Regions from separate parts of the Bacillus sp. GbtcB14 genome, predicted to be linked through region 2. Evidence: riboswitches for the same ligand, from Rfam matches in the RefSeq annotation. Region 2 holds a riboswitch; the other holds the start of a gene.
What was found. A riboswitch is a leader RNA that binds a small molecule or an ion and turns the genes downstream of it on or off. The one in region 2 is predicted to bind S-adenosylmethionine.
Positions count from the first base shown of each region.

Region 1: another riboswitch for S-adenosylmethionine. It lies ahead of KVT31_RS15125 (bifunctional O-acetylhomoserine aminocarboxypropyltransferase/cysteine synthase); the one in region 2 lies ahead of KVT31_RS21590 (methionine ABC transporter ATP-binding protein).

Region 1 covers NZ_JAGXJT010000004.1:501,333-517,094, forward strand. Annotated here, with positions in the region: gene KVT31_RS15115 (homoserine dehydrogenase) at 1-1,179, opposite strand, end outside; gene metA (homoserine O-acetyltransferase MetA) at 1,321-2,226, opposite strand; gene KVT31_RS15125 (bifunctional O-acetylhomoserine aminocarboxypropyltransferase/cysteine synthase) at 2,210-3,508, opposite strand; SAM riboswitch class I at 3,602-3,706, opposite strand; gene KVT31_RS15130 (chloride channel protein) at 4,031-5,263, shown strand; gene KVT31_RS15135 (YjjG family noncanonical pyrimidine nucleotidase) at 5,304-5,999, opposite strand; gene KVT31_RS15140 (transcriptional regulator YeiL) at 6,106-6,777, shown strand; gene KVT31_RS15145 (FMN-dependent NADH-azoreductase) at 6,841-7,467, opposite strand; gene KVT31_RS15150 (response regulator) at 7,658-8,305, opposite strand; gene KVT31_RS15155 (GAF domain-containing sensor histidine kinase) at 8,326-9,897, opposite strand; gene pdxK (pyridoxine/pyridoxal/pyridoxamine kinase) at 10,032-10,856, shown strand; gene KVT31_RS15165 (GGDEF domain-containing protein) at 10,939-11,997, opposite strand; gene KVT31_RS15170 (YbdD/YjiX family protein) at 12,144-12,347, opposite strand; gene cstA (carbon starvation protein CstA) at 12,340-14,418, opposite strand; gene KVT31_RS15180 (LytR/AlgR family response regulator transcription factor) at 14,540-15,256, opposite strand; gene KVT31_RS15185 (MFS transporter) at 15,503-15,762, opposite strand, start outside.
Region 2 covers NZ_JAGXJT010000008.1:16,610-32,371, reverse strand. Annotated here, with positions in the region: gene gatA (Asp-tRNA(Asn)/Glu-tRNA(Gln) amidotransferase subunit GatA) at 1-522, opposite strand, end outside; gene gatC (Asp-tRNA(Asn)/Glu-tRNA(Gln) amidotransferase subunit GatC) at 538-828, opposite strand; gene KVT31_RS21620 (YiaA/YiaB family inner membrane protein) at 970-1,206, opposite strand; gene KVT31_RS21615 (MarR family winged helix-turn-helix transcriptional regulator) at 1,438-1,920, shown strand; gene KVT31_RS21610 (ArsA family ATPase) at 1,996-3,177, shown strand; gene KVT31_RS21605 (DUF3926 domain-containing protein) at 3,170-3,361, shown strand; gene KVT31_RS21600 (MetQ/NlpA family ABC transporter substrate-binding protein) at 3,534-4,388, opposite strand; gene KVT31_RS21595 (methionine ABC transporter permease) at 4,410-5,075, opposite strand; gene KVT31_RS21590 (methionine ABC transporter ATP-binding protein) at 5,065-6,084, opposite strand; SAM riboswitch class I at 6,208-6,313, opposite strand; gene KVT31_RS21585 (cysteine hydrolase family protein) at 6,555-7,118, shown strand; gene KVT31_RS21580 (hypothetical protein) at 7,351-7,500, opposite strand; gene pruA (L-glutamate gamma-semialdehyde dehydrogenase) at 7,704-9,251, opposite strand; gene KVT31_RS21570 (TSUP family transporter) at 9,405-10,175, opposite strand; gene KVT31_RS21565 (CamS family sex pheromone protein) at 10,275-11,468, opposite strand; gene ligA (NAD-dependent DNA ligase LigA) at 11,485-13,494, opposite strand; gene pcrA (DNA helicase PcrA) at 13,510-15,759, opposite strand.

The DNA of each region.
Region 1 (15,762 bases), on a different contig from region 2:
TACAATTTCAGCTTTTCCTTTCTCTTCAAGTGGCATTTGAATAATCTTTTCAAAGCTAACACCACGCTCAGAGAACAATGAAGTAATTTTTGCAAATACACCAATTTCATCTTTTACATGAAGTCTTAAAAATTTCTTCACAACAATTTCGTCTGGCTCTTTTAATACTTTTTTATACTGCGGGGATACCGCACTATTTCCGTTTACACCTAATCGAATATTTTGCATTACAGCTACTAAATCTGAAACAACAGCTGTTGCTGTTGGTAAACTTCCTGCGCCTGGCCCATAAAACATCGTTTCTCCGACCGCTTCGCCATACACATATACAGCATTATATTCGTTTTGCACGGCCGCGAGAGGATGTGTATTTGGAAGTAGTGTCGGTTCAACTGTAACCTCTAATTTTTCACCATCTCGCTTCGCAAGACCGATTAATTTGATCGTGTATCCTAAACTCTTACTGTATTCAATATCTTCTTCTGTAATAGATGTAATCCCTTTTACCTTCACATCTCCAAGCTCTACATTTGTAGAGAAACCAAGGGTAGCCAAAATCGTCATTTTTCTTGCTGCATCTAAACCTTCCACATCTGATGTTGGATCTGCTTCTGCAAATCCAAGTTGTTGGGCTTCTTTTAACACGTCGTTATATGCTCTCCCTTCATCTGACATTTTCGTCAAAATAAAATTTGTCGTTCCATTTACAATTCCCATTACTTTCGTAATAAGATCGGAAGAAAGTCCTTCTACAATGCTTCGTAAAATCGGAATCCCTCCGGCTACACTTGCTTCATAAAACAAATCAGCTTTATTATCTTTTGCTACCGCTAAGAGTTCCGCCCCGTGCAACGCCATTAAATCTTTATTGGCAGTCACAACATGCTTCCCACTTTGTAAAGCTTGCAAAATATATGCTTTTGCATCATCAATGCCACCCATCACTTCGATGACAACGTCAATATTTGGATTATCTAAAATTTCATTTGCATCTTGTGTTAATAGAGTAGAAGGTACCTCTACCTCTCTCTCTTTTTCAATATTTTGTACTAGTACTTTCGTTACTTTCACAGGACAACCTACTTGGTGTATAAGTCGCTCTTGATGATCTGTAATGATACGAACAACACCGCTACCAACTGTCCCAAGGCCTAATAAGCCAACTTGAATTTCTTTCATAATACTGTCCACCCCTCAAAAATTGTGTTTAGATGAAATTATATGAGCAAAAAATCTGAAAAACAATGTTTTTAGAACATTCGGAAAAATATAAGTTAATCTTTACAAAGAAAACGTTGCCACGTGTTACACAATCTTTTTTTATAATACATAAGGGGTTTCTTGATACACGTAATAATTTAGCCAATTAGAGAATAATAAGTTCCCATGACTCCTCCACCGTACAAGCGGTTTCTCATTTGGATTATTATGCTTAAAATAATTTTTTGGCACATCAATATTTAACCCTTTTTGACGGTCTCGTTCGTATTCTTGCTTTAACGTATCACAACTATATTCACTATGCCCGAGCGCAAATACTTGTCTCCCATCTTGCCCGATAACAAGATGAACACCTGCTTCTTCAGAGTTCGCCAACAATGTTAATTCTTTCACCTCTCTAATATCACTCTCTCGTACTTCTGTATGACGAGAATGCGGGGCGAAAAATAATTCATCAAACCCTTGTAACAATTTCACATGTTGCTCAAGGACTTCATGTTCAAATACGCCAAACATTTTTTCCTTCAGAGGATACTTTGGAACGCCATAATGATGATACAAACCAGCTTGTGCTCCCCAGCAAATGTGAAGCGTAGATGTTACATTCGTTTTTGAATACTCCATAATACGCCCAAGCTCTTCCCAATAATCTACCTCTTCAAAAGAAAGGGTTTCAACTGGTGCTCCTGTAATAATAAGTCCATCAAACCTCTCATTCTCAATATCACGGAATGTTTTATAGAAACTCGTTAAATGCTCCTGTGCTACATTACGAGACAAATGTGATTCCATATGAAGTAAATGAACATCTAATTGCAACGGTGTATTGCCAACTAAACGAAGTAATTGCGCTTCTGTTTCTTGCTTTGTAGGCATTAAATTTAATATAGCAATTTTCAAAGCCCGGATATCTTGTGTTTCTGCTCGCTCCTTCGTCATTACAAAAATATTTTCCTCCTGCAACACTTTGCGAGCTGGTAAATCTTTATCAATTATGATCGGCATGTTCTTTGCCTCCGACTAGCGCTGCTTCTAAATCTGCAATAATATCAGAAACATCTTCTATACCAACCGATAAGCGAATTAAATCTGATGTAACGCCAGCTAAACGCTGATCCTCAGCACTTAATTGTCTATGAGTTGTACTAGCAGGATGTATCACGCAAGTTCGTGCATCCGCTACATGCGTTACGAGAGTTGCTAGTTTTACATTTGCGATAAATTCTTTCGCAGATTCTAATCCTCCCTTAATGCCGAATGTTAACACACCACTAGCACCTTTTTTCAAATACTTTTGTGCTAACGAGTAATTTTCATTATTATCTAATCCCGGATAATTCACCCATTCAATACGTTCATGGTTAGCAAGCCACTTAGCAACTGCGAGAGCATTTTCACTATGACGTTCCATTCTTAAATGCAGCGTTTCTAAGCCAATATTGCTAATGTACGCATTGAATGGGCTCATACAGTTTCCGTAGTCTCTTAATAATTGAACACGCGCCTTCACAATATAAGCTGCTGCACCAAAATTTTGAACGTAACTTACGCCGTGATAACTTGGATCCGGTTCAACAAGTTCAGGATATTTCCCATTTGTCCAATCGAAGTTCCCTCCGTCAATGACAATGCCGCCTAAAGAACTTGCATGACCATCAATATATTTCGTCGTAGAATGAACGATAATATTTGCTCCGTGCTCAAATGCTTGGCATAAATAAGGAGTTGCTAATGTATTATCCACGATAAAAGGTACTTCTAACTCTTTCGCTGCATCTGAAAATTCTTTGAAATTTAAAACGTTCATCGCTGGATTTCCTAACGATTCTGCATAAACAAGTTTCGTCTTATCATTAGCAAGGGCCACAATTTCATCAGCAGTTAAATTCGGATTAAAGAACGTAACATCAATACCAAGCTTACGCAAACTCACTCCAAATAAATTAAACGTTCCGCCATAAACTGTGGAAGAACAAAGCAAGTGGTCTCCGCTACTACAAATATTTAAAACAGCAAGCATAATAGCAGCCTGCCCAGAAGCCGTTGCAACAGCTCCTACACCACCCTCTAAATCCGCTAACTTTTGCTCAAATGCAGCTAAAGTAGGATTTCCAATACGCGTATATATATATCCTTCTGCCTCTAAATTAAATAGCGCTGCTAAATCATCCGAAGTATCGTATTTATACGTTGTACTTTGATAAAGTGGCAAAACACGCGGTTCACCATTCTTTGGTGTATAGCCACCTTGCACACAAATTGTTCCTTTTCCCCATGATTCTCCCATCTCTCATTCTCCTTTCTTTTATACAAAATAAAAAAACTGCTCCTTTCCTGAAAACAAGAAAGGAGCAGTTTGAAAACACGCTCTAAAGGCTCTTTCTTATCTTTCAGGATTATTACCTGCAGGATTTGGCACAATTCCGTTATACGGCTGTTGCCAAGGTTTCATCGGGCCTGTCCCTCCACCTTTTCTTGATAAGACTATGCAATTACCGTTGATTTTATAGCAATAATTTCCTAATGTCAATCAGTTTTTCTGAATGTTCTAAATTAAATGCAAAGAATTTGACATGCATAACAAAAGAAATATATTCCATATTCATTTGAAAAAGACCTTTTAAAACCCACGATTACTATATAAAATTAAGTAAGTAGTTTAACTGTATACATTTCAAATTCTCACGAGACCTCAATATATTGAATAAGCCAACCTCTCAAAAAGATACTATACATATTCATTTCATTTCATTTCACAGTAGCATATTGAATCCTTTCGACATTACAACTTACATAACGGAGGTATAACATGACAAACACAAAGGACATGCACTATATACTCGTCCTATACGGCATTCTTTTAGGCTCTATAGTAGGAGCAACAGTCTGGCTATTTTTAGTTACGATAAATATCGGCATTCACTTTATTTGGGGATACTTACCTACTATTTTCTCTTCTCCTCCGTATTACACTATTTGTGTAACAACTATCGGTGGTATTCTCGTCGGTTTAACCCAAAAATACTTCGGCACATATCCACGTCTTATGCCGGAAGTGATGGGTGAATATAAAAAAACAGGTAGAATTGAATACCGTTTTGTACATAAAGCTACTTTAACTGCGATTATCGTTTTAATATTCGGGGCTAGCTTAGGTCCAGAAGCAGCACTTGTTGGCATTATCGGTGGACTTTGTACATGGATAGGGGATCGCTTTACATTCGCCTTAAAAGGAATGAATGAACTAACAGAGGTTGGAATTGGTGCTACTTTAAGTGTAATTTTTAACGCGCCATTATTCGGTTATTTAGCTCCAAATGAAAATGAGGGTGAGCAAATTAACGAATTTTCTAAAGGAAAAAAAGCAATTGTATATTTAGCTACCACTTTCGCTGGTTTTTCCGTTTATTTATTACTTAGTAAACTGGATAATCGTGGATCCTTTATCGTTGATTTTGGGGAAGGTTCCCTTTCTCTTAATGAATGGATTGCCTTTCTACCACTTGCTAGTATTGGTGCTATAGTTGGCTTCTTTTATTTCAAATTAGAATTCACATTAGAGAAATTAATTCATCCCTTAAAAGAATATAAACTATCACTCGGTATTATCGGTGGTATTTTATTAGGAATTACAGGAACTTTTCTCCCGTACACGTTATTCTCAGGAGAACATCAATTAAAAGATTTAGTCGTTGAATGGAGCCATTTATCCTTCTGGGTACTACTTCTTTCAGGGGTTTTAAAATTATGCATTACTGCCGTTTGTTTAAATACAGGTTGGCGCGGTGGACACATTTTCCCTATTATATTTGCTGGATCTAGTATCGGATATGCTATAGCGTCCATTATCCCTATAGATCCAATTGCTTCGGTAGCCATCGTCACGACAGCAATTTCAAGCTACGCATTAAGAAAACCAATTGCTATAACATTACTATTACTCATGTTTTTCCCGCTCAATTTACTATTACCGATGCTTGGAGCGGCAGCGATTGGTAATGCATTTCCACTTCCTAAAAATAACGAAGCTACAAACGAATAAAAATAGGCAGTAGGGACAAAAGTTCCACTGCCTATTTTTATTACACATGTTGCTTCAATAGTGCGTATAACTCTTCAAAATTTTGCACTTCATATGTTGGCACAATCTCGCTTTTATTTGATTTATTTGCTGGATTAAACCAACAAGTATCAATTCCCGCTACATATCCACCTTTCATATCAGCACTTAGCGAATCCCCAATAATGAGCCCTTTTTCAGGGGAAAAATTAGGAATCCGTTCAAAAACATAATCAAAATACTCTTTCATCGGCTTTTGGAATCCTGTATCTTCAGAAACGAAAATATCTTTAAACAAGGCATGTAATCCTGCATTACGTAAACGTTTATCTTGCGTCTTAGAAATACCATTTGTCACTATATATAAATCATACTTACTTTGAATTTGATTTATAAATTCAAACGCACCTTGCATAAGTTGGTCTCCTTCTTCTAAGTAACTGCGATAATTATTTTCGAATAATACCCCATCTACTTCTTCCCCGTACTCTTTAAACAAAATCGAAAACCGTGTATTTACAACCTCATCACGGTTTATTTCACCTTCCTCAAAAGCATCCCAAAGACTTTTATTAATTTTTTTATAGTGCCCTTCAACCTCGCTAGTTAGAGGAATCCCTTTCTCTTCAAACAGCATACGTAACGCCACTTTCTCCGCCTTCTGAAAATCTAACAATGTATCATCTACATCAAATAAAAGTGTTTTATATTTTCTCATAAACCCTTCACACTCTCTTTTCTACAAAAACAAATTTACATAAATCGTATCATTCTTTCTTGTAAAAATAATAGGAGATATCTCATACTAAACATGAGGTGAAAATATGAAAGTTAGCAAAAATAGCGAAGAAATCTCTCATTACATGCAAACTTCCAACTTCCATACTCTTTTTTCTTTTAATGTCTTACCGTATGCTGAACTACATTCTTTTAAAAAGAAAGAAAGGATATGTACTGAAGGAGTTGATGTTCCTTATCTTTATTACTTAATTTCCGGGCAGGCGAAAATATATATGAGTCATAAAAATGGAAGGGTCTCCTTAATTAACTTTATTCAAGCACCTTCTTTCATTGGAGAATTAGGGTTAATTGGCGTGGAATCCGTTACGAAAACAGTGGAAGTGATCGAAGATTGTATATGCTTAGCGCTCCCTCTTAAAGATTGTCGGCATCTTTTGTTGCAAGATGCTACCTTTCTACAGAAATTATGTAAATTTATCGGCGAAAAAACAATTAGCCGAACAGAAAGTTATGCCAAAAACAATAGTTACCCGTTCGAAAATCGATTAGCGGCGTTTATTCTATTAACAGAACAAAATAACAGTTATACAGAAAAACATACCGAGGTTTCGGAATACTTAAATGTCAGCTATCGCCATCTTTTATACGTATTAAACCAGTTTTGCCAGCAAAATTACTTAAAAAAAGACGGAAGAACCTATTACATACAAGATCGAATTCAATTAGAAAAACTTGCTGATGAACTTAAAATATAAAAAAAGTAGCATTAACGTTTACCTGTTAATGCTACTTTTTTCGAGTGACGATTCTATTTTCAATTAAAACTTGCTTGCTACTTTAGCTGCTTCTTCAAGACCAGCTGTAATGATCTCTTCTGCTTTATCTGGGAATTGGTTATGTCCTTCAATAACTACTGTTTCCATATTTGTTGCACCGAAGAAGCCCATCATGCTTGCTACGTATTTAACAGCCATTTCTACTTCAGCTGCTGGACCTTCTGAATATACGCCGCCTCGTGCATTTAATAATGCAATCTTCTTATCCCCGATTAGGCCAACTGGACCTTCTGGTGTATATTTGAACGTTTTACCAGCACGGTTTAAATAATCAATATATGTGTGTAGCACTGCTGGAATCGTTAAGTTCCATAATGGGAAGCCGAAAACAACTTTATCAGCTTCTAGGAATTGATTTAAATACTTATCAGCAACTGCTACTGCTTTTGCTTCCTCTTCAGTTAAATCAAATCCTTTACCTGCTTTGAATGTACCATTAATCATATCTACGCCTACATATGGCAATTCTTCTTTATATAAATCAAGTTCTACTACTGTATCATTTGGATGTGCTTCTTTATAGTTTGCTAAAAATGCCTCGTATAATTTCACACTAACTGCTTGTTCCGCTGGACGGTTGTTTGCTTTTACAAATAAAACTGTTGCCATTGTTTTTCCTCCTAGTACTCACTCTTCTGTTGTTATATGCTTTCAAAAAAGGTATCCCTTGTAATTGTTGTTTTGTTGCTTACAAACATATTTTATATTTATATCAAGACAATTTCGTCCTCACATAGACGTATTTTTCCATAAAAAAAGTCCACCTCCTAAAGGCGAACTAGGTCTTACGACTTTTGTCTTATACAATTCCATTTTTCACTGCATATAATGCCGCTTGTGTGCGATCAGATAAATTCAACTTACTCAAAATACTACTTACATGAGCTTTTACCGTTTTTTCTGTAATAACTAAAACGGAAGCGATTTCTTTATTACTCATCCCTTTCGCTAATAACTGCAACACTTCATTTTCTCTCGCTGTTAACACATCCACTTGAATAGAAGATTCTTCTTCTTTTTCTTCCACAGGTAATGTTTGAGAGAGAAGAGCATTTGCTATATCTGGATGTAATTGAATATTACCTTTATATGCGCTTCGAATAGCTTCAACAAGCTGATCCGGTTCTACATCTTTTAAAATATAGCCGCTTGCCCCCGCCCTTAACGCCGGTAAAACATGCGCCTGATCAGAAAAGCTAGTTAATACAATTACTTTCACATTTGGATATTCTTTTTTGATGCACGCCGTCGCCTCGACACCATCCATTTCGGGCATATATAAATCCATTAGTACCACATCAGGATTCGTCTCTCCTACTTTCACTAATGCTTCTTTCCCATTATTCGCTTCTCCAACTAACACTAAATCTTCCTGTGTACTTAAAAAAAATGCTAATCCTTTTAAAACGACTGTATGATCATCAACTAACAATACTTTTATTTTCACAAACTTCCCTCATTTTCGCATCATAATGGTACGTTTACTTTTACACTTGTTCTTTTCTTATCACTTATAATTTTAATTGTTCCACCAACTAATTCCACTCTTTCACGCATCGTAGTCATACCGAGTGATTTCTTCTCTTTTATATTCTTTTCTACAAAGCCGTTTCCTTGATCGACTATTTCTAATGATACATTCTTCTCCGTCACTTTGAAATAAATCGCCGCTTCTCTGACATTCGCATGTTTACTTACGTTATTTAAAGCTTCTTGTCCAATTCGCCATAGCGCTTCCTCTACTACGCGCGGCAAATCACGAACACCTGTAACTTGTTCCCGAATTTTCAATCCCAAACTTTCACCATATTGTTTTAAAGCTGGTAATAGTCCTTTCTCTAATCCTGCTGGACGTAGTTGCCAAATTAACGTCCTCATTTCTTTTAAAGCTCCTTGTGCTAGTTCACGCATCTCATGCAAAGATCGATCCACCTTTTCATTTTGACCTTTTAAAACTGCCTCAGCGCCTTTTGTCATAAAGGTTAACGAAAATAGTTTTTGTGAGACGGAGTCATGTAAATCCCTTGCTAACCGATTTCTCTCTTCCATTCGTACAAGTTCACGTCGTTGCTCATTTAACCTTAAATTTTCTATCACGAAAGAAATATGATTCGTTATGGCTTGAAGTACATCTATCGTATTCACATCAAATTCACCATTATTTGAACTAACACATAAAACACCAAATATATGACTTTGAATCTGTATTGGTGTAGCGATAACTGTCCTATTAGAGGCTATCTTATGACTAATTTGATGGTTTAATAAAATAAGTTCACCTTTTTCTAACGCTTCTTTCGCAGCTTCTTTTATATCCTCTGGCAATTCTTCCTCGCAATAAGATGCCCGCAAGGATAATTCTTTCTCTTCCCTAATAAAGAATGCGACTTGATTCCAGTGAAACACTTCACCTAATTGATTTACAACTTTTTCAGGCAATAGATTAAATTGATGAATCGTCCTTAAAACTTGAATGAACCGTTCTAATTTCACATAATAATGCGCTCTTCGCTTTTCATTTTCATATAACTTTGCTCGCTTTAAAGCCGTTCCAATTTGGAAAGCAACTGATTGAAGCAATACTAATTCTTCTTCTGAAAAATGTGTTTTACCTGGGCTTGCCACATTTAACAAACCAAATTTTTCTCCTCCAGCTTTTAAAGGAACCGTAGCATGATGAAGAATCCCTTCCGTATCACCCCAATTATATTCAATTGCATTATTAATTCTTTTACATTCAATGATATTAACAGCTCGCTCTAATTTCCCATCCACAAAGCCACGTAAACACCAACATTCACCTTCACACATCGGGCGTTTGTTTTCATATGTAAGTGCCTCTGGTAACTGGTAATCGATTAATTTTGTGTATCTCCCATTTTCATCCGCAAGAAAAATCCATCCTGTCGTTAAACCTGTTACACTAAGTAATTTTTCTAACACTGCTTGCAATACATGATATGTATCATTTGATGTATTTAGCGTTTCTGCAATTTCTTTTAATATAACTAATTCATTTGTACGATTATCTCGAAACATACCTAATCTCCTACATACAAGATTTTAAATCGCCCCTAAAGTAAATCATCTACTTTTCACTTTGTACTTATTCGTAACATTGATATAATGGTGAAAACATAGTTTTCATTATATCACTTGAGGGGGATTTCATAATGACATTAAATAAAGCACTTACTATCGCTGGTTCTGACACAAGTGGCGGTGCTGGTATACAAGCAGATTTAAAAACATTCCAAGAACTTGGTGTATACGGAATGACATCTCTTACGACAATCGTAACGATGGATCCACATAACGGTTGGGCACATAACGTATTCCCAATCCCAGCTTCTACATTAAAACCACAATTAGAAACGACAATTGAAGGTGTTGGAGTAGATGCTTTAAAAACAGGTATGCTTGGATCAGTAGAAATTATTGAAATGGTTGCTGAAACAATCGAAAAACATAATTTCAAAAATGTAGTAGTTGACCCTGTTATGGTATGTAAAGGTGCTGATGAAGCATTACATCCTGAAACGAATGATTGCTTACGTGACGTTCTTGTTCCAAAGGCATTAGTTGTAACACCAAACTTATTTGAAGCTTATCAATTAAGTGGCGTAAAGATTAATTCTCTTGAAGACATGAAAGAAGCAGCGAAAAAAATCCACGCTTTAGGCGCGAAATACGTTCTAATTAAAGGCGGTAGCAAGCTTGGTACGGAAACAGCAATCGACGTCCTATATGATGGAGAAACATTCGATCTTTTAGAATCAGAAAAAATCGATACAACAAATACACACGGCGCAGGTTGTACATATTCTGCTGCAATTACAGCAGAACTTGCAAAAGGAAAGCCTGTGAAAGAAGCAGTAAAAACTGCTAAAGAATTTATCACAGCTGCTATCCGTTATTCATTTAAGATCAACGAATACGTAGGCCCAACACATCACGGTGCATATCGTAAATTCGTTGCATCAAAAGAACTTGTCTAACATATAAATGAAAACACCCACAGAGTTTATATATTTCCTCTCTGTGGGTGTTTTTTTATAAGCACTTCTGATCATCCTATCTTTAAGATGCAGAACTAACCTGATTTCTACCATTTCTTTTGGAGTAATATAATGCATCATCAGCAGCTTGAATAAATCGCTCTGGTGATTCTTCATACACTGAAATCCCTACTGAAACTGTAATTTTTATTTTTGTTCCATCTAGCAATTGAAATGGATGGTTTTCAACAGCCGTGCGAACTTGTTCCCCCATACGCATTCCATAAGCTAATCCCTTCTTTGGTATCAAAAGCGCGAACTCTTCTCCACCCTTTCGAAAAGTCAAATCCGGAAACATTGAAACTTCTCGTAAAATATGCCCCATTTGTTTTAATACTTCATCTCCCGCAGGATGCCCATACGTATCATTTACACACTTAAAATGATCAATATCTATAAGTAATAAACAAAGTGAATCATTTTTCATGCGCTTATTACCAATATGACGATTCATCTCTAAATCAAACTGTCTTACGTTTCCTAGACCTGTCAATGCGTCTATCGTTGCGTATTGCTTCATCGTTTGAAATAACTCATTGGATTGTAAAACGTAATTTGCACTTATGAATGTTATGTAGCCTGTAATAATACTAGAAATTAAATATAATCCCACTATGTTAATATCTTTAATTAACCATATATATAGTGAGGGGATTAGAATAGATAAAATATATGTATGTAACCATGCCCACTTTTCTCCTAGAGAAAGATTTAGACGCGAAATAAAGATACTCCCTACTCCTATCGTAATAATTGTATAAAAAGCTACTTGAGAAGCTAATGAATAATCCATAAATAATAACCTAGTTACTAAAATCATACTAACAGCAATAGTACTTGCTATTGAGCCTCCAATTATAACGGCTAGAATAACAGCTAAGTAGCGCAAATCCAATAGGGTGGTACCAACATGAACACCGAAATACATTAGTAATATACCTAATATTCCAGTAAGAATACCTACTACACATTTTTGCCAAAAAGAGAACCCTTCTTTTAGCGGTTTATCTCTTAAGAGCTGACCTCCAACAAAAATAAAGGAAAGAATAATTGTTGTGTTTACAAATAAATCCCTTAACATAAAATAATCTCCCTACTTTTCTATCTATCCCTTTCCTTATTTTATTGTATACGAGATACCTATAATTCCCAAAGCTTTTTATTTATTTTTTGCTGTTCCACGTGAAACAGCAAAAAATAAAAAAGGACGAAAATTCGCCCTTTTTATTAACAACAGCGTGATATCTTTCCGCCCTTTGCATTAAATCTAGCCTCTTGCGCTTCTGCAAAAAATTGTTTTTGACAGACAACCTCTTCTTCTGGATGATGCTTTTTCATATGCTCTACATATGTTTCATAACTTGGTACCCCAACAAGTAAACTAATAAAGTGTTTTCTTTGTCCCCATACTTTCCATAGTCGTTTAAGCATAATAGTTCCTCGACTCACTTTCATCTCTAGAAATATATGGCGCCTCTTTTAGCGGCATCGGCTTATTTCTTAATACTTGAATCCAAATTCGAATTGCAGAAATTAATACAGCGATTACAACTATCATAAAAATCCCGCAAAGCGCTGCATCAATATAATCATTGAAAATAATTTGCTTCATTTGAGCGACATTTTTAGCTGGTGCTAACACTTTTCCTTCATCTAATGCTCCTTGAAACACCTTTGCATGAGATAGAAATCCTATTTTAGGATTTTCATGAAATAGCTTTTGATACCCCGCCGTCATCGTTACAATAAGCAATCCGACAGTTGGAATAAGTGTTACCCAAACATATGCCTTTTTCCCCATTTTGAATAAAATTGTCGTTCCAAGTAATAATGCAATCCCTGCTAACATTTGATTTGCAATACCGAAAAGTGGCCATAATGTATTAATTCCACCAAGCGGATCTACTACCCCTTGGTATAAGAAATAACCCCATCCTAATACACATAACGTTGTAGCTATCACATTCGCTAATGTAGAATCCGTTTTCCCAAATGGCTTATATACATGCCCTAAAATATCTTGAATCATAAATCGGCCTACACGCGTTCCAGCATCAATCGTTGTTAAAATGAATAGTGCTTCAAAGAGAATCGCAAAATGATACCAAAAGGCCATCATGGCCGTTCCACCTATTACTTGTGAGAAAATATATGCCATACCTATCGCTAACGTTGGTGCACCACCTGTGCGTGATAAAATTGTTTGTTCTCCAACGTTTACAGCAAGATCTTTTAGTTCATTTGGTGTAATAGCAAATCCCCATGAAGAAATAACTTGAGCTGCCTGCGAGACATCCGTACCGATAAGTGCTGCGGGACTATTAATCGCAAAATACGTTCCTGGTGTTAATACACAAGCTGCAATCATCGCCATCGCCGCTACAAATGACTCCATTAACATTGCCCCATAACCGATTGGCTGTGCATGTCCCTCTTGTTCGATCATTTTTGGCGTCGTACCTGATGAAACGAGAGCATGGAATCCAGACACCGCACCACAAGCAATTGTAATAAATAAGAATGGGAATAAGTTTCCAGAGAAAACAGGACCTGTTCCATCGATAAATTTCGAAACTGCTGGCATTTGTAAATCTGGTGCTACAATTAAAATACCGATTGCTAATCCAACAATTGTTCCAACTTTTAAAAATGTGCTTAAATAATCACGTGGTGCTAAAAGCATCCAAACTGGTAAAGCCGATGCGATAAATCCATATACAATAAGCATAATAGCAATCGTTTCACCGCTAAACGTGAACATGCTTGCAAGCGTTGGATGTTCTGCTACATACTGTCCTCCAATAAGAGACAGTATAAGTAGAATAATTCCGATTACTGACCCTTCACCAACCCGGCCAGGCCTAATGTAGCGCATATACACTCCCATTAAAATAGCGATAGGAATCGTTGCTGCTATTGTAAACATTCCCCACGGACTTCCGACGAGCGCCTTTACTACTACTAATGCTAATACCGCTAATAAAATAATCATAATGCCTAAAATGCCTATCATTGCAATAAGCCCTGTAACAGGACCGATCTCATCTTTAATCATTTCTCCCAAAGATTTACCATTCCGTCTCATCGAAGCAAATAAAATTACAAAATCTTGTACAGCTCCAGCGACAACTACCCCAACAATAATCCATATTGTCCCTGGTAAATATCCCATTTGCGCTGCCAAAATAGGTCCTACTAAAGGGCCTGCCCCAGCAATTGCTGCAAAATGGTGCCCAAATAATACCCACTTATTTGTCGGAACATAATCTTTTCCATCGTTTAATGTATGGGCTGGCGTTTGCCGATTATTATCTAAACCAAATACCTTTCTCGCTATAAATCTACTATAAAATCGATAAGCAACTGCATACACACATACCGCAGCTACTAAGAGCCACACGGCATTAATGGTTTCACCTTGTGATAAAGCTATTACACCAAAAGCACCTGCGCCTACTGCTGCAATAACTCCCCATAGTAAAATCGACTTCAATGTTTTCACATACAATCCCCCCAATACTATTGCTTAGTGGGATTGTACTAAATTTTCTGAATATTTAATTTGAATCCTCCTTATCATGAAGGATTTTTAGTTTATCATGTTAAAAATTTCGCATTATCTACTATAATTCTATTTTATTTCGAAGTTTTTTCACGTAATTCCGACTAACTGGAATCGGTTGCTCATCATATTTATCTAAATACAAATTATATGTGCCATTATAATAAGGTTTTAGTTCTTGTACATATGACATATTAATTAAATAACTTTTATGTACGCGTAAAAAATCATATGCATTTAACTTATTTTCCAGCTCCTGCAGTGTATATGTTGAAATATACTGATTATTCGTTGTATAAATTGAAACCGTTTTGTTTTCCTTATTTTTGCTTATATATACAATATCTTCAGGGAAAATATATCTAATCCCCTCTTGACCTTCTATCGGTAGTTTTCGCAAATAACTCTTTGCTTTCTCGCCTTGCTCTTTACACATTCTATATAAAAGGAATTGCAAATCTTCCTCACGAAATGGGCGTAGTAAATAATAGAATGCTTGAAAACGAAATGCCGTAATCGACTCTTCTATATCTTCACCCATAAAAATCAATTTCGTATAACAATTTACTTCCCGTAATAAACTCGCATATTCAAAACCAGTTCCATCTAATAATTTTGAATTCAAGAAAACAAAATCTGGTGTATGCTTTTTCATGATAAATAATGATTCTGTTCCCGTATTCGCTTCAAAACATTCTACATTCTTTATATTTTCAGTGAATTTCTCAGCTAAACTTCTTCGCTCTTCTACTTCTTCCATGATCAGTAAAATTTTCATTTCTTCAACCACCTAATTCTTTTGTCCATATGTCCTGTTGTATACATTCGCTTTTATAAGAAACATTCCCTTTTTCTTACTATACCATTATTTATCTAAAAAAACAGAAAAAAGGAAACCACGACGGTTCCCCCTGCCCTTTTATTCCATTATTTGTAGGTAATAAAACTCACTGAATGCGAAGTTTTACTGCCCCAAAAACTCAATTGGTGCTGGCTAATAATCAGTGAGAGATACCCCCTCACCTTATGCTAATTCTCGCTGCTTCGTTTCTTGCCCAAGCGCAATTACAGCAACTACACCAATTAAAATTGATCCACAGAAAATCGTAAATATTAGTGATAATGAAGCCTGTGAAGCAACTAAATATCCTACTAATAGCGGCCCAAGAATACCACCAATACGACCGAATGCTGCTGCCATCCCTGCACCTGTACCACGAATAGTTGTTGGATACTGTTCCGGTGTATAAGCGTATAATGCACCCCAAGCACCTAAATTAAAGA
Region 2 (15,762 bases):
CGTATCAGAACCTAGAGAGAATAATACTTCTCCTGCCGCTACAGCTGCTGCAGAACCACCACTAGATCCACCTGGAACGTAATCTAAGTTCCATGGATTTTTCGTAGCGTAGAAACCTGAGTTTTCGTTTGAAGAACCCATTGCGAACTCGTCCATATTTAATTTACCGATTGTAACTGTGTCAGCAGCTTTTAGCTTTTGCACAACTGTCGCATCATAAATTGGATCAAAGTTTGCTAACATTTTGCTCGCACAAGTAGTACGAAGACCGTTAGTTACAATGTTATCTTTTACACCGATTGGCATACCGAATAATAATCCATTATCTTCAGCACCAATCTTTGCGTCTAATTCTTTCGCTTTCGCGCGTGCATTTTCTTCATCTAATGTAAGAAAAGCTTTTACGTTATCTTCAACATCCGCAATACGTTTGTAAGATTCTTCTACTAAATCCGTAACGGAAATTTCTTTGTTGTTTAACTTCTTATGTAACTCTGATACCGAATGATCAAATAATGACATCGAAATTCCCCTCCTCTATTCTAATACTGCTGGAACACGGATTTGATTATCTTTGTGATCCGGTGCATTTTTTAATACTTCTTCGACTGGTAAACCTTTTTCTGGTACATCTTCACGCATAACATTTTTCATAGTTAATACATGAGTTGTTGGTTTTACATCTGTTGTATCTAATTCATTTAACTGTTCTGCAAATGTAACAATTGCATCTAGTTGTTTTTGAAATTTTTCTGCTTCTTGATCAGTAATTGCAAGACGTGCTAAATGTGCTACGTGCTTTACATTCTCAACGGAAATTCTTGACACGGCTAGGCCACCTCCATAATATATCGTTCAATCTACAATACTATTGATGATACCAAATTTTCAGTACTTCAAGCAAGTCAACACATGGCACTTACAGCATTTTTACATAAAAAAAGAAAGGCAAATGCCTTTCTTTACAATTTAGTCTTTATCTAACGGTTCATTTTTCGGAAATCTCTCGTTATCTTCTTCATTATCACGAATTGTTTTTTGTAATACAAAACAAGACATCGTTAAAAATAATGTTCCAATTAAATAATATCCTTTTACACTAAGCGTTTCATCTAACGTATAAATTCCAATTAGCATACCTGAAAGCGCGCAAACAAATGAAGTCCATGCTAAAAACGTGAACGCTTGCGTATTACGTCTTCTCATCGTTCTCCCCCTCGTTAGCTGTACATCCATTATAGATAAGTATATTTACCATGATGGATTTTTATGTAAATTCTAGTTTTATATTTATAAATCTACCATAAAAGAATACTATTTTAAAGACAGTTTTCTGTCTAGTCTGAAAAAACAGTCAAAAACATTGACATTTATTTCAATTCCACATAAAATAAAAACAAATATTACGAACCTCGAAATATACGGGAGTGGAAATAATTGTTGCAATATGAACATTTTTTAGACTTACTGCTAGATAACGCCAAGAAACTTTTTTATCCTGAAGAATGGGTAAGCCTAGATTTAACACTTTCTAAAACAGAAGTATTTTGTTTACTTTGGATGGAGCGAAATACAGATATTACAATGACAAAAATTGCTGACCTTCTTGATATACCGATGAGTACAACGACAGGCGTTGTAAATCGCCTTGTAAAAAAGGGATATATTGAAAGGTACCGTGATGAAAACGACCGGCGCATTGTATTAATTTGTTTAACAGAAAACGGCGTAATGCTCGTCCACGAAGTAAAACAAAATGCAGCCCATTACTTTAACCTAGTGACAGAAGCATTATCAGAAGAAGAAAAAGCATTCTTACTACAAATCTTCCAAAAAATCATGAATCACATCGCTACGTCACAGCAAAAAACAGAAGAAAAGGTTTCTACACCTAAAATGAAAAACATTCCGATTGAATAAAACCCTAACCGGGTTTTTATTCAATATTTTATTTTGGAACTCGTAATATTCGATACTCGAAACAAAGGGGATAGAATGATGAGAATTATTTTGTATACAGGTAAAGGCGGCGTAGGGAAAACTAGCATTTCAGCAGCAACAGCACTTCAAAGCGCAAAACAAGGATTAAAAACTTTAGTAATGAGTACAGATCCTGCTCATAGTTTAGGAGATTCATTTGGTATAAAGCTATCTTCTGAGCCATTAGAAATCCGTGAAAATTTATGGGCACAAGAAATTAATACAATTTATGAAATGGAAAAAGGCTGGGGAAAGTTACAGAAGTATATTACCTTGCTATTCACTTCCAAAGCAGCTGATGATATTACAACAGAAGAATTAACGATGTTTCCTGGTATGGAAGATTTAATTAGCTTACTGCGCGTACTCGATTATTATAAACAAAACACATATGATGTTATCATCATTGATTGCGCTCCAACAGGAGAAACATTAGCAATGCTAAGTTTTCCAGACATGCTCGGCTGGTGGATGGAAAAATTATTTCCTATTAAAAGAAAAGTTTTAAAAGTCGTTCGTCCTGTAGCTCAACCACTCCTTGGTGTCCCTCTTCCAACCGACGATATTATGGACGAATTAACAAATACACTTGAACAGCTCGGAGAAATGAGAGATATTTTATCAAACCGAGACGTAACAAGTATCCGCATCGTTGTAAATCCTGAAAAAATGGTCATTAAAGAAGCTCAGCGCAGCTTTACGTATTTAAATTTGTACGATTATAACGTAGATGCCGTTATGATTAATCGCGTCATCCCTAACACTGTCACCGATCCTTATTTTCAAGCATGGAAAGATACGCAAAAGAAATATAAAACATTAATTCAAGATAGTTTTCACCCCCTTCCTATTTACGAAGCTCCAATGTTTGAACAAGAAGTTGTCGGTCTAACTATGTTAGAACGTGTAGGAGATTCTTTATTTAAAACTGACCATTCCCCTACAGAAGTGAAATTTAATGGGCGCACTCAATATGTAAAAAAGGATGGCGATGAGTATATTTTCGTTCTGTCCATTCCCTTCTCAAACAAAAGTGAACTTTCCTTAAATCAAAAAGGTGATGAACTTATTATTCGAGCGGGTTCTGTTAAACGGAACATCACGTTACCAAAAACATTAACACACCTTTCTATTCAAGGAGCAAAATTTGAAGAAGATGTACTAAATATTCGGTTTGGAGGTGTAGTACATGCATGAGGAATTACTACGCAGGGTAATTCGTACAAAAATAAAAGTCGGGATGCATATATTAGAAGAGCTACCTAATCCAATCCAGCAATCAGCTAAACAAATATTAAATATTTTACAAGAGGAACTAGCTGCTTATCCGAAAGAACAAGAGCATCATGAAGATACTTTAAAAAGTATTATAATTGAATAACTACAAAAAAAGACCAGGAAAACTCCTGGTCCATTACTCTACTTAACAAACATGGATTCTACGTTATACAGAATTGGAAGGTACAGAATTAGGGTTTTGTTTGTTAAGTAGATTATATGTTGAACGAACTAACAGCGGAGGGGTTCCTACTGTTAATCGTTAAACCCGATAATTATTTTACGATTTTTTCAAGCTCCTCAAGTGAAAGATCTACTGAAATGGAACCATCATTTGTTTCTTTCTTAATTGCATCTGTTACTTCTTTTGAATGATAGAGTTCAATTACTTTTTTCAGTGTTGGATCATCTTTATCTTTCGTACGAGCTGCGAAAATATTAATATATGGCTTCGCATTTTCATTCTTTGGATCTTCTAAGAAAATTGGATCCTTCGCTGGATCTAATCCAGCTTGACCAGCAACACCGTTATTAATAACTGAAGCTGCAACGTCTTTTAATACACGAGGTGTTTGCTGTGCGATAACCGGTGTGATTTTTAATTTCTTCGGATTTTCAGCAATGCCGCTTGGATCTCCGAATAAGCCAAAGTCTTTCTTAAGCTTTAATAATCCAGCTGCATCAAGAAGTTTTAATGCACGAGCTTGGTTCGTTGGATCATTGGGAATCGCAATTTCTGAACCATCTGGAATTTCATTTGCCTTCTTATATTTTTCAGAGTATAAGCCCATTGGTGCAATTTGCGTTGTACCAACAGCTGTAATATCTAACTTATGCTCTTTTTTAAATTGCTCTAAGAAAGCAACGTGCTGGAATGAGTTTAGTTCAATATCTCCATCAGCTAACGCTTTATTTGGCGTTGTGTAATCAGAGAACTCAACCAGTTTAATTTTAATTCCTTCTTTTTCAGCTTTTTTCTTTAAAATTTCCCAAGCGTCTCCATCCGTTCCAGTTACACCGACGCGAACTACTTTTTCTTTCGCTCCTGCCCCCGTGTCTCCACTTGAGCAGCCGCTTAATGCTGAAACCCCTACAATTGCTGATAATGCAAATGCTAAAATTTTCTTCATTTTCTTTTCCCCTCTTCCTTTTTATGATCTGCGTAAAAAGACTTTCGCAAAGTAGTTTCCTAAGTTTTGAGCTACCTGTACGAGAATAATAAGTAAAACGACCGTTACGAACATAACTGATGTATCAAAACGTTGATAACCATATGTCATTGCTAAGTCACCAAGACCACCGCCACCGACAAGCCCAGCAACTGCTGAAAATTCAATTAGACCAACTGTCATAAACGTAACACCTAAAATCAATGGCGCTAACGCTTCTGGCACAAGAATTTCAAAAACAATTCTAAATGGTGAAGCACCCATTGCTTGCGCTGCTTCAATGACTCCCTTTGGAACTGAAACAAGATTTGTTTCAACCATTCTAGCAATACCGATTGATGCAACTAACGTCATTGGAAAGATTGCTGCTGCTGTTCCAATCGTCGTTCCGATAACACTTCTTGTTAGTGGACTTAAAGCTACTAAGAAGATGATGAATGGAACCGGACGAATTGTATTAATAATGATATTAAGAATAGAAAAGACCCATTTATTTTCTAAAAAGTTCCCTTTCCTTGTTACATATAACAGTAAACCTAGAGGTATACCAAGAATTGTAGCAAATATAAGGGTTACGATTACCATTAAGAGGGTATCCCCCGTCGCATCTACTATGCGAGGCCAAAATATACTCCAATCAACTCGCATGAGCTTCTACCTCCTTCAGCTGCACTTGCAGTCTTAGATGTTGTAATGCTTTTTGAATTTCCTTCTGCTCACCTTGCAATTCTACAAGAAGATTTCCAAATAGCACATTTTGGAGTTCAATAATATTTCCATACAGTACGTTTACATCGACGTTATAATTTTTCGCAATATATGATAGTACTGGCTGCCCTGTCTCTTCACCAGTAAATGTTAAGCGATAAATCTGTCCACCATTTTGAATTTTACCTAGAACACTTTCCGGTAAATGATCATTAATAATAGAACGTACAAAGTTTTGAGTCGTCTTTGTTTTCGGTTGTGTGAAAACGTCAAACAGTTTTCCTTCTTCAATAACTCTCCCCTTCTCCATTACAGCTACACGGTGACAAATTTCTTTCACAACATGCATTTCATGTGTAATAAGAAGAATTGTTACATTGTATTCTCGATTTACTTTCTTTAATAAGTTCAAAATTTCTGTCGTTGTTTCTGGATCTAAAGCTGATGTTGCCTCATCACATATAAGAATGTCTGGTGATGTTGCAAGTGCTCTTGCAATACCAACACGCTGCTTTTGTCCGCCTGATAGTTGCTCTGGATAATAGTTTGCTTTATCTTCTAATCCTACAAACTTTAGCAGTTCATTTACTCTTTCTTTTATCTCATTCTTTGGTACTTTCGCTAATTTTAATGGATAAGCAATATTCCCAAACACGGTTCTTGAATTGAATAAATTAAAACTTTGAAAAATCATCCCGATTCTTTGTCTTAGCTTCCGTAATTCTTTCGTCGATAGTAATGTAATATCTTTATCATCTATTGAAATCGTTCCCGCCGTTGGCCTCTCTAACATATTTACTAGGCGTAATAACGTACTCTTTCCAGCGCCACTAAAACCGATAATGCCGAATATCTCGCCCTTCTCAACTGATAATGTTACATCTTCCACCGCATGAACAGATTGCCCACCTGATTCATATACTTTACTTACATTGTTAAAAGAAATCATTTTTTCCCCTCCTATATGCTGTAAAAACTTGAAGTAGAGCTTTCGAGGTAAAATAAAAAGTGCTCCCCTTCTTATCAACCATAAAGATAAGAAGGAGAGCACTTATATGTACTCGTTCACATCTTCTCATCTTCCAAGCCTTTCATAGGCTTGCTGGAGTTAGCACGGTATTAAAAAACCCGTTGCTGAGGTATCGTAGGGCCAGTCCCTCCACCTCTCTGGATAAGAATGTATCGATTTAATTGTCGTTTAATTAATTTTCATTATAGAACTCAGAATAATAAGAGTCAATACATTTTTTAGAAAAATATAAATTATTTCTTTATTAAAATTTTTAGATGGAATTTCATAATAAAATAGTAACCTTTAAAGTTATGTAAAATTCTCCTCCTGCATATTTTTAAAAAGGATAATCTTCTCTACTAATTGAATACCATTATTTGAATATGAAATCGGAGGAAGATAAATATATGAAAACAGCTCTTTTACTCGTTGATATTCAAAATGATTATTTTCCGAATGGAAAGATGGAATTGCGCAATCCAGTAGAAGCAAGCGAATATGCTAGTCAGCTACTACAATTCTTTAGAACGAAAAACGAACCTATTTTTCATATCCAACATGTAGCAATTAAAGATGATGCTACTTTTTTCCTACCCAATACAGAAGGTGTACATATTCATGAAAGCGTACGCCCACTTAGAGAAGAAACCGTTATACTCAAACATTATCCAAATAGTTTCCGCGAAACCGTTCTTCTAGAACACTTACAACGTTTAGATATTGAGCACGTCGTCATATGCGGGATGATGACTCACATGTGTATTGATGCTACCGTAAGGGCCGCTTTTGATTTCGGCTTTCCATGTACCGTTATACATGATGCTTGTGCGACAAAAGATCTTTCTTTTAAGAATGCTACGATACCAGCCGTTTATATTCATAACACAATTTTAGCTAGTTTAAATGGCGTATATGCAAATGTAATGAGTACAGAGGAGTTTTTAGCTATAAAAAAACACTCCCTTCAGTGAGCAAAACCGAAAAGAGTGTTTCTTGTCAAACCATAGATTTTCTTTCAAATTGTATTATACAGGAAATTCTTAAAATGAATACTAAAAAATATGACTAATAAATCAATTTTTCTCGTTGTTTTGTTTCTATTTACATGTTTATCCCGATATTAATAGGGTTTAGCTAGTTCTAAGTACCAAATAGTAATATATGGTACTTAGAACTAGTTTCTCCTATCAAAAACGTAACATATTATTTATCTGTTTGTTTTTGCTTCTTTTTCAAATACTCCGCACGCAAATTTTCAATTTGCTGCTTTTTATCAAATTTGGCAGGCGTCTGTTTTTCATGAAACTTTGCCACAGCTACCTGACTCTTGTAATCCAATTGATATTTTCCCACTTTGTTCACCTACTTTTCTTATCTTTAAAGAGAATCTATCCAACAAATATAATATATCTTATTTACTGAAGTAAACCTTATTACTTTATTAGTTTTTCTACTGATATCTATCTTAATCCACATATAGAAAATTTTTCAAAAAAAAAAAAAAAAAAAAAAAAAAAGAGATCTTCGCAGACTGCGAAGATCTCTTCTACTATTTCTTATAAAGTTTCAGAAGTAGTTTTTGCTTGCATGTGAAGTGCTAAGTAGTCAGGGCCACCAGCTTTAGAGTCTGTACCAGACATGTTAAAGCCACCGAATGGTTGGTAACCTACGATTGCACCCGTACATCCACGGTTGAAGTATAAGTTACCAACGTGGAATTCTTCACGTGCTTTTTCAATATGGTCACGGTTATTAGTAACAACAGCACCTGTTAAACCGTATTCTGTATTGTTTGCAATTGCAAGTGCATGGTCAAAGTCTTTTGCTTTACAGAATGCTACTACTGGTCCGAAGATTTCTTCTTTCATTAAGCGAGCATCTTCTGCAACGTCAGCAACGATTGTTGGTTGGATGAACCAGCCTTTAGAATCGTCTCCTTCGCCACCCGCTAAGATTCTACCTTCTTCTTTACCAATTGCAACATAGCTCATTACTTTATCGAATGCAGCTTGGTCATTAACAGGACCCATGTTTGTACCTAATACAGCTGGGTTAGCAACTGTTAATTCTTTCGTTAATTCAACAGCACGATTTAATACGTGATCGTATACATCTTCATGGATTACTGCACGAGAACATGCAGAACATTTTTGTCCTGAGAATCCAAATGCTGATGCAACGATAGACTTAGCTGCTAATTCAAGATCTGCTTCTTTATCAACAACGATTGTATCTTTACCACCCATTTCAGCGATAACGCGTTTTAACCAAATTTGGCCTGGGTTTACTTTCGCTGCACGCTCATAAATACGGATACCTACATCACGAGATCCAGTGAAGCTCACGAAACGTGTACGAGGGTGATCTACTAAGTAGTCACCAACTTCAGAACCATTACCTGGAACGAAGTTTACTACGCCAGCTGGTAAGCCAGCTTCTTCTAATACTTCCATGAATTTCGCTGCTACTACAGGAGTTGTACTAGCTGGTTTTAGTAATACTGTGTTACCAGAAACTAAAGCAGCTGTTGTCATACCTGCCATAATTGCGAATGGGAAGTTCCAAGGAGAAATGATAACACCTACTCCTAATGGAATGTAAGAGAAACGATTATATTCAATTGGACGGCTTTCTACTGGAATACCGTCTTTTAATTTCAACATTTGACGACCATAATATTCCATAAAATCGATTGCTTCTGCTGTATCAGCATCTGCCTCATTCCATGGTTTACCTGCTTCTTTTACAAGAATAGCAGAGAATTCATGCTTTCTGCGACGAACGATTGCTGCAGCGCGGAATAAAATGTCTGCACGCATTTCTGGCTTTGATTTTCTCCAAGTTTGGAATGTTTCATCCGCTACTTGCATTGCTTTTTCAGCTAACTCACGGCTTGCTTTTGAAACGCGACCAACAAGTTCCTCTTTATTTGCAGGGTTTACAGAAACAATTTTGTCTTCTGTAGTGATTTTTTCTCCCCCAATAATTAATGGATAGTCTTGTCCAAGATAAGATTCTACTTTCTTTAAACCTTCTTCAAACGCTAATTTGTTAGCCTCCACTGAAAAATCTGTAAATGGCTCATGTTTGTATGCTACTACCATTCTTTTTAGCCTCCCCTTAGAAAAACGTTTACATTTTACAACATTATTCTACACGATAATTTAGATTTATTCAAATATTCCTAGACTTATATTTTAAAAATTAATTAATTTTTAAAATATAATAAAAAAATAGAGTTATACATACGTATAACTCTACAAAATATGAGTATATTCCAAAATGTTTTTTCCAATCAATAAAATAGTTACTAACAAAAATAAAGTCCTTACATATCCAACACCTTTTTGGACTGCAAACTTCGATCCAAAATAAGCGCCAAAAATCATCGACAATCCCATAATAATACCGTATTCAAAATGAATTACGTCTAAAAATAAAAAAGTAATTAAAGATACAATATTACTAACAAAGTTCAAAAGTTTTCCAGATGCTGCCGCTTGAATAAAATCCAAACCAATTAATAAAAATGCAAAAATTAAAAAGGATCCTGTCCCTGGTCCAAAAAATCCATCGTAAAACCCTATCATTAAAATAACAAAGAAAAATATTAATGTTTTTCTTTTCGTCATCTTCTTATAGGTAGATGCACTTCCCCAATCCTTTTTTGCAATAATATAAATGGCAATAAACACCAACATTACAAGCACTAACGGCCGTAAAATATCCGGCGGAATAAACTTTACTACTAAAGCGCCTGCGACCGCCCCTATAATAGTTAACGGGATTAACTTTCCTACAATTTTAAAATCAACCTTTCCTGATCGAATAAAATAAATTGCACTCGTAAACGTCCCCATCGTTGCCGCTAATTTATTTGTTGCAATTGCCGAAGCTGGTGGTAAACCAACAAACATAAGTGCAGGAAGCGAAATTAATCCTCCACCGCCAACAACTGAATCAATAAAAGCTGCTAAAAAGCCGAATGCAATTAATAAAATAATGACTTGAAAACTTAATTCGTCCATGTGCTTTATTACCCCTTACCCCCATTGTTTATAACATTTTAAATTATAACAAAATTCTTCGAGAAGAAAAGCCGTTCCATAAAGGAACGGCCTTTCTATTTAATCTAAAATTTTCACAAATGGTTCATCTTGCTTCGCTTCACGTATAATAATCGCTTCAGGGCGTTCTACAGATTTAACCGTTACTTGCACCTTCATATAATTCGGGAAGTATTCCGTAATAAGTCCGGCTACATATTGTGTAAAGCCAATTATTTCTGCTTTCCCATTAAATTGGACAGGAATATCAAGCTTTATTTCTCTTAATTCATCGTCTCTATACATACCAGTACCGATAACAGCTGTATAGTCGCCTTGGAAATAATCGCTTAGTTTCGCTTTAAAGTTTGATACTCTCGCCAGATCTTCACGTTTATTATCCGTTTTCGCTTGTTCAGATGGGAACAAATAATATTTCTCATTAATTTGTTTCCAATCCTCAACCGTTTCACTGCCTTTTTCAACATTCGCATAAGAAACAAAGTTACCTGGCACGAGTGAAGCCTTTGGAGCCTGACGATAAATTGCAAATGTTATCGGGACAGTTTTTGTGTCAGGCTGTTTTTGATGCATAACTTTCAAAACTTCTTGCGCCATCTTTTTCCCTTCAGCTAACATTTTCTCTTGCTCGATTTTAGCCTCACGTGGATAACCATGCTCTTCCTCGTAATAATGAACCGAATTCATCGCTAAACCAACTACAATGCCTTGAAGTTCATCTTTTTCGCCTTTTTTCACATAATAATCATGCTCTAAAATATTTGAAATATATATTGGATTTTTTTTATTTTTTTCCTCTAATGATTCAGTTCCTCCACCTAACGCTGGGTTTAACCCGATATTTGGAAATTTAACTGCATCTTTTTTTAATTTATCCTCTAATTCCTTCTGTTCAGCATCTGTACGCTTTCTTTTAACAAGCATCTGCAAATTTTGAGCATCTAGAGCACTTCCACCTTTAAAGAAATGATCTTTCGTACTAAAGGACTCTTTCGCAATACGCATTAATCCTGTTTCAAATTCATCTATATCAAGACGATTACTTACTCCTTGTACAACTAACCCACGTGCAGCTCCTGCTTCAAATGGAATAGTCGCCTTATAATATTCATCCGAAATAGAGTACTTTGGGACGATTGCTTGATTTTTTGCTTTCTCCGATTTCTCAACCACTTTTTCCTCTTTATCGGTACCTGCACTACACCCACTTATAAGTAGGCCAAGGCTTAATACCGCTAATGCTATTTTTTTCATGGTAAGTTTGCACCTCTTACTTATTTAGCTCTTGTAAGAACCTCTCTTCATTCCAAACCTCAACATTATGCTTCTCCGCTTGCGCTAATTTCGAACCTGCCGCTTCACCTGCAACAACTAAATCCGTACTTTTACTAACACTTCCTGTTACTTTTCCACCTAATGCCTCAATCTTCTTCTTCGCTTCACTACGTCCCATAACTTCTAATTTCCCTGTTAAAACGATAGTTTTTCCTGCGAAGTACGACTCAACGTTTTGTAAATCAGCAATTTTTATCCCTTTGTATGCCATGTTCACGCCATACTCTTTAAATTGTTGTAATAGCTCTAATACGTCTTCATTATCAAAATATGTCACGACAGATTGAGCCATTTTTTCACCAATCTCGTTAATTGCTTTTAGTTCTTCTTCCGTCGCTTTCACAAGTGCATCCATCGTTTCGAAATGCTCTGCAAATGTACGTGCTGCTTTCGCTCCGACATGGCGAATACCAAGACCAAATAATAATCTCTCTAATGAGTTGTCTTTAGAATTCTCAATTGCTTGTACTAAATTCGTTGCTGATTTTTCACCAAATCGTTCTAGCTGCAATAATTGCTCTTTCGTCAATGAATATAAATCAGCAAATGTACGAATATAATCAGCATCAAAGAGTTGTGTAATCACACGTTCTCCAAGTCCATCAATATTCATTGCATTTCTTGAAACGAAATGGATTAATCCTTCTCGAATTTGAGCCGGACAAGTTGGATTTATACAACGAAGTGCTACCTCTTCTTCTAAACGAACTAGTTCACTCTCACATGCTGGGCAATGGGTTGGCATACGATATTCTTCTTCCTCACCAGTACGCTTATCGAAAATAACGTTCACAACTTCAGGAATAATATCTCCGGCCTTCTTCACTACAACATAGTCACCAATTCGAATATCCTTTTCACGAATTAAATCTTCGTTATGTAAAGAAGCACGACGAACGATAGTACCAGCCACTCGCACTGGCTCTAGCTCTGCTGTCGGTGTTACAACCCCTGTGCGACCAACACTTAATTCAATGCCTGTTAATCTTGTTACAACTTCTTCAGCCGGGAATTTATAAGCAATTGCCCATCTTGGACTCTTTGCTGTAGTTCCTAAACTTTCTTGAAGAGCAACATCATCTACTTTTATAACGATTCCATCAATCTCATAATCAAGATGCGGGCGTTTTTCTTGCCATTCTTCTACATAAGCTATAACTTCTTCGATTGTTTCACATGTACGACGATTTGGATTTGTTTTGAATCCAAGTTCACCTAAGAAATCAAGCGATTCACTATGTGATGGAATTGTTTTTTCTTCTACATTCGCAAGACCGTACACAAACATAGATAAGTTACGCTTCGCTGCAATTTTCGGATCAAGTTGGCGTATTGAACCTGCCGCCGCATTACGCGGATTCGCAAATACATCTTCACCATTTTGTTCTTTTTCTTCATTTAACTTAACGAATGAACGCTTCGGCATATAAGCTTCGCCTCGTGCTTCTAACGTTACTTCTTCATTTAAACGGAGCGGGATCGCTTTAATCGTTTTTAAATTTTGGGTAATATCTTCACCTGTTACACCATCACCACGTGTTGCCCCTTGAATGAAGCGTCCTTTTTCATAATGAAGTGAAACAGCGAGTCCGTCAATTTTTAATTCGCATATATATCTTACATTCGCATCATCAATTCCTTGGCGTACTCGTCGGTCGAAATCACGTAAATCTCCTTCGTTAAATGCATTTCCTAAACTTAACATCGGTGACTTATGTGTTACTTTTTCAAATATATCAAGAACAGTTCCCCCAACGCGAATAGAGGGAGAGTCCTCACTCATAAACTCTAGATTCTCTGCTTCTAATTTTATAAGCTCCTGCATATTACGGTCATACTCCGCATCAGAAACAGAAGGATTGTCTAATACGTGATACTGATAGTTAAATGTATTTAACAAATCACGCAGTTCTTCTATACGTTGTTTTGCTATCTCTTTTGACATATCCTCATTCCTTTCCTATTGTTTCGTCACAGGTGCAAATTTTGCTAACAAACGTTTAACACCAATTGGGCTTGGAAACGCAATATCTAATTCTTTTGCATCACCTTCACCTTTTACACTGACAACTGTACCGACTCCCCATTTTTGGTGGGAAGCTTTATCTCCTACTGCCCAGCCAATTTGCTCGCCGCCTGTCGTCTTAGCTGCAGGACGCGCGAAAGCTGAACGAGAGCGTGTTGTAGTTGTCGTTGTCGCTCTACTGCTACTCGCCGTTCTTCCTTTTGCACCAAACGATGTTTCACGCTTCGGCGCTGTTTCATTTAACGATTCTACTAGCTCTGCCGGGATTTCTGTAATAAATCGAGAGGCAGCGTTCATACTTGTTCTACCAAATAAAGTACGCATTTGTGCATTGGATAAATATAACTCTTCTTCTGCACGAGTAATACCTACATAAGCAAGGCGACGCTCTTCTTGCATTTCATCTTCTTCCATTAGAGAACGAGTATGCGGGAATATTCCTTCCTCTAACCCAACAATAAAGACAACTGGGAACTCTAATCCTTTCGCTGAGTGCATCGTCATTAAAATAACTTCCTCACCAGCAGTTGGATCTTCATCTACACGATCAATATCAGCAACAAGTGCTAAGTCTGTTAAGAAGGCAACAAGGCTCTTATCTTCGCTTTGAGATTCAAATGTTTGCGTAACAGATAAAAACTCATCTAAGTTCTCTAGACGACCTTCTGCTTCTAAAGTACGCTCGTTTTTCAACATATCGCGATAGCCTGTTTTTTCAATAACTTCTTCTACCAACTCTGTAACAGATAAATACTCTTGCATATTTACCCAGTTGTGTAATAAACCTGCGAATTCTTTTACTGCCTTTGTAATTTTTGCACTTACTCCAACATGCTCAATCTCATCAAATACAGCCGTTAATGAAATTCCATTTTGTACACCGTAATTAATAATTTTATCGATAGAAGTCGCGCCAATTCCGCGCTTTGGCATGTTTATAATACGTGCGAAACTAATCTCATCATCTGGATTCCCAATTAAACGTAAATACGCCAAAATGTCTTTAATCTCTTTACGATCGTAGAACTTCGTACCGCCGACAATTTTGTAAGGAATATTAGATTTCAGGAAAATTTCCTCGACCATACGAGACTGCGCATTTGTACGATATAACACTGCAAAATCAGTATATTTTCGTTTTCCCATTTGAATATCGTCACGAATTTTTTTCGCAACAAAATACGCTTCGTCTTTTTCCGTCGCAGCACGATAATACGAGATTTTGCTTCCAACTTGATTATCTGTCCATAATTTCTTCGGTTTACGGTTTGAATTTTTTTCAATAACAGCATTCGCTGCATTTAAAATATTTTGTGACGAACGATAATTTTGTTCTAACAGAATAACTTGCGCATTCTCATAGTCTTTTTCGAATGACAAAATGTTAGAAATGTCAGCCCCGCGCCATCGGTAAATAGACTGATCCGAGTCACCTACAACGCATAAATTTTTAAAACGTGCTGCTAAATGTTTAACAAGAAGGTACTGCGCTTTGTTCGTATCTTGATACTCATCCACGTGAATGTATTGGAACTTACGCTGGTAGAACTCTAGTACTTCTGGAACACGTTCAAATAGCTGAATCGTTGTCATAATTAAATCATCAAAGTCTAATGAATTATTTTTCAGAAGACGTTTTTGATATTCTGTATATACATCGCTCGTTAATTTTTCATATGGATCAGCGATTGTAATTTTTTTCGCATATTTATCTGCAGATAACAATTCATTTTTTGCATTACTAATACCAGCTAAAATAGAACGAGGCTCAAATTTCTTCGGATCAATATTGCGCTCTTTCATAATTTTTTTAACTACAGTTAACTGATCACCTGAATCTAAGATTGTAAAGTTACGATTAATACCAATGCGGTCTATATCACGTCGTAAAATACGTACACACATAGAGTGGAACGTAGAAATCCAAATATCTTCTGCTTCTGGTCCGACAAGTGTATCAATACGCTCGCGCATTTCACGAGCAGCTTTATTTGTAAAGGTAATAGCTAGTACATTCCATGGTGCTACCCCTTTTTCACCAAGTAAATACGCAATACGATGTGTTAACACACGTGTTTTACCACTACCTGCACCTGCCATTAATAGAAGTGGTCCGTTCGTTGTTTGTACTGCTTTTTGTTGCTGCGGATTTAAACCATTTAATAACCTGTCTGTCTTACTCATATA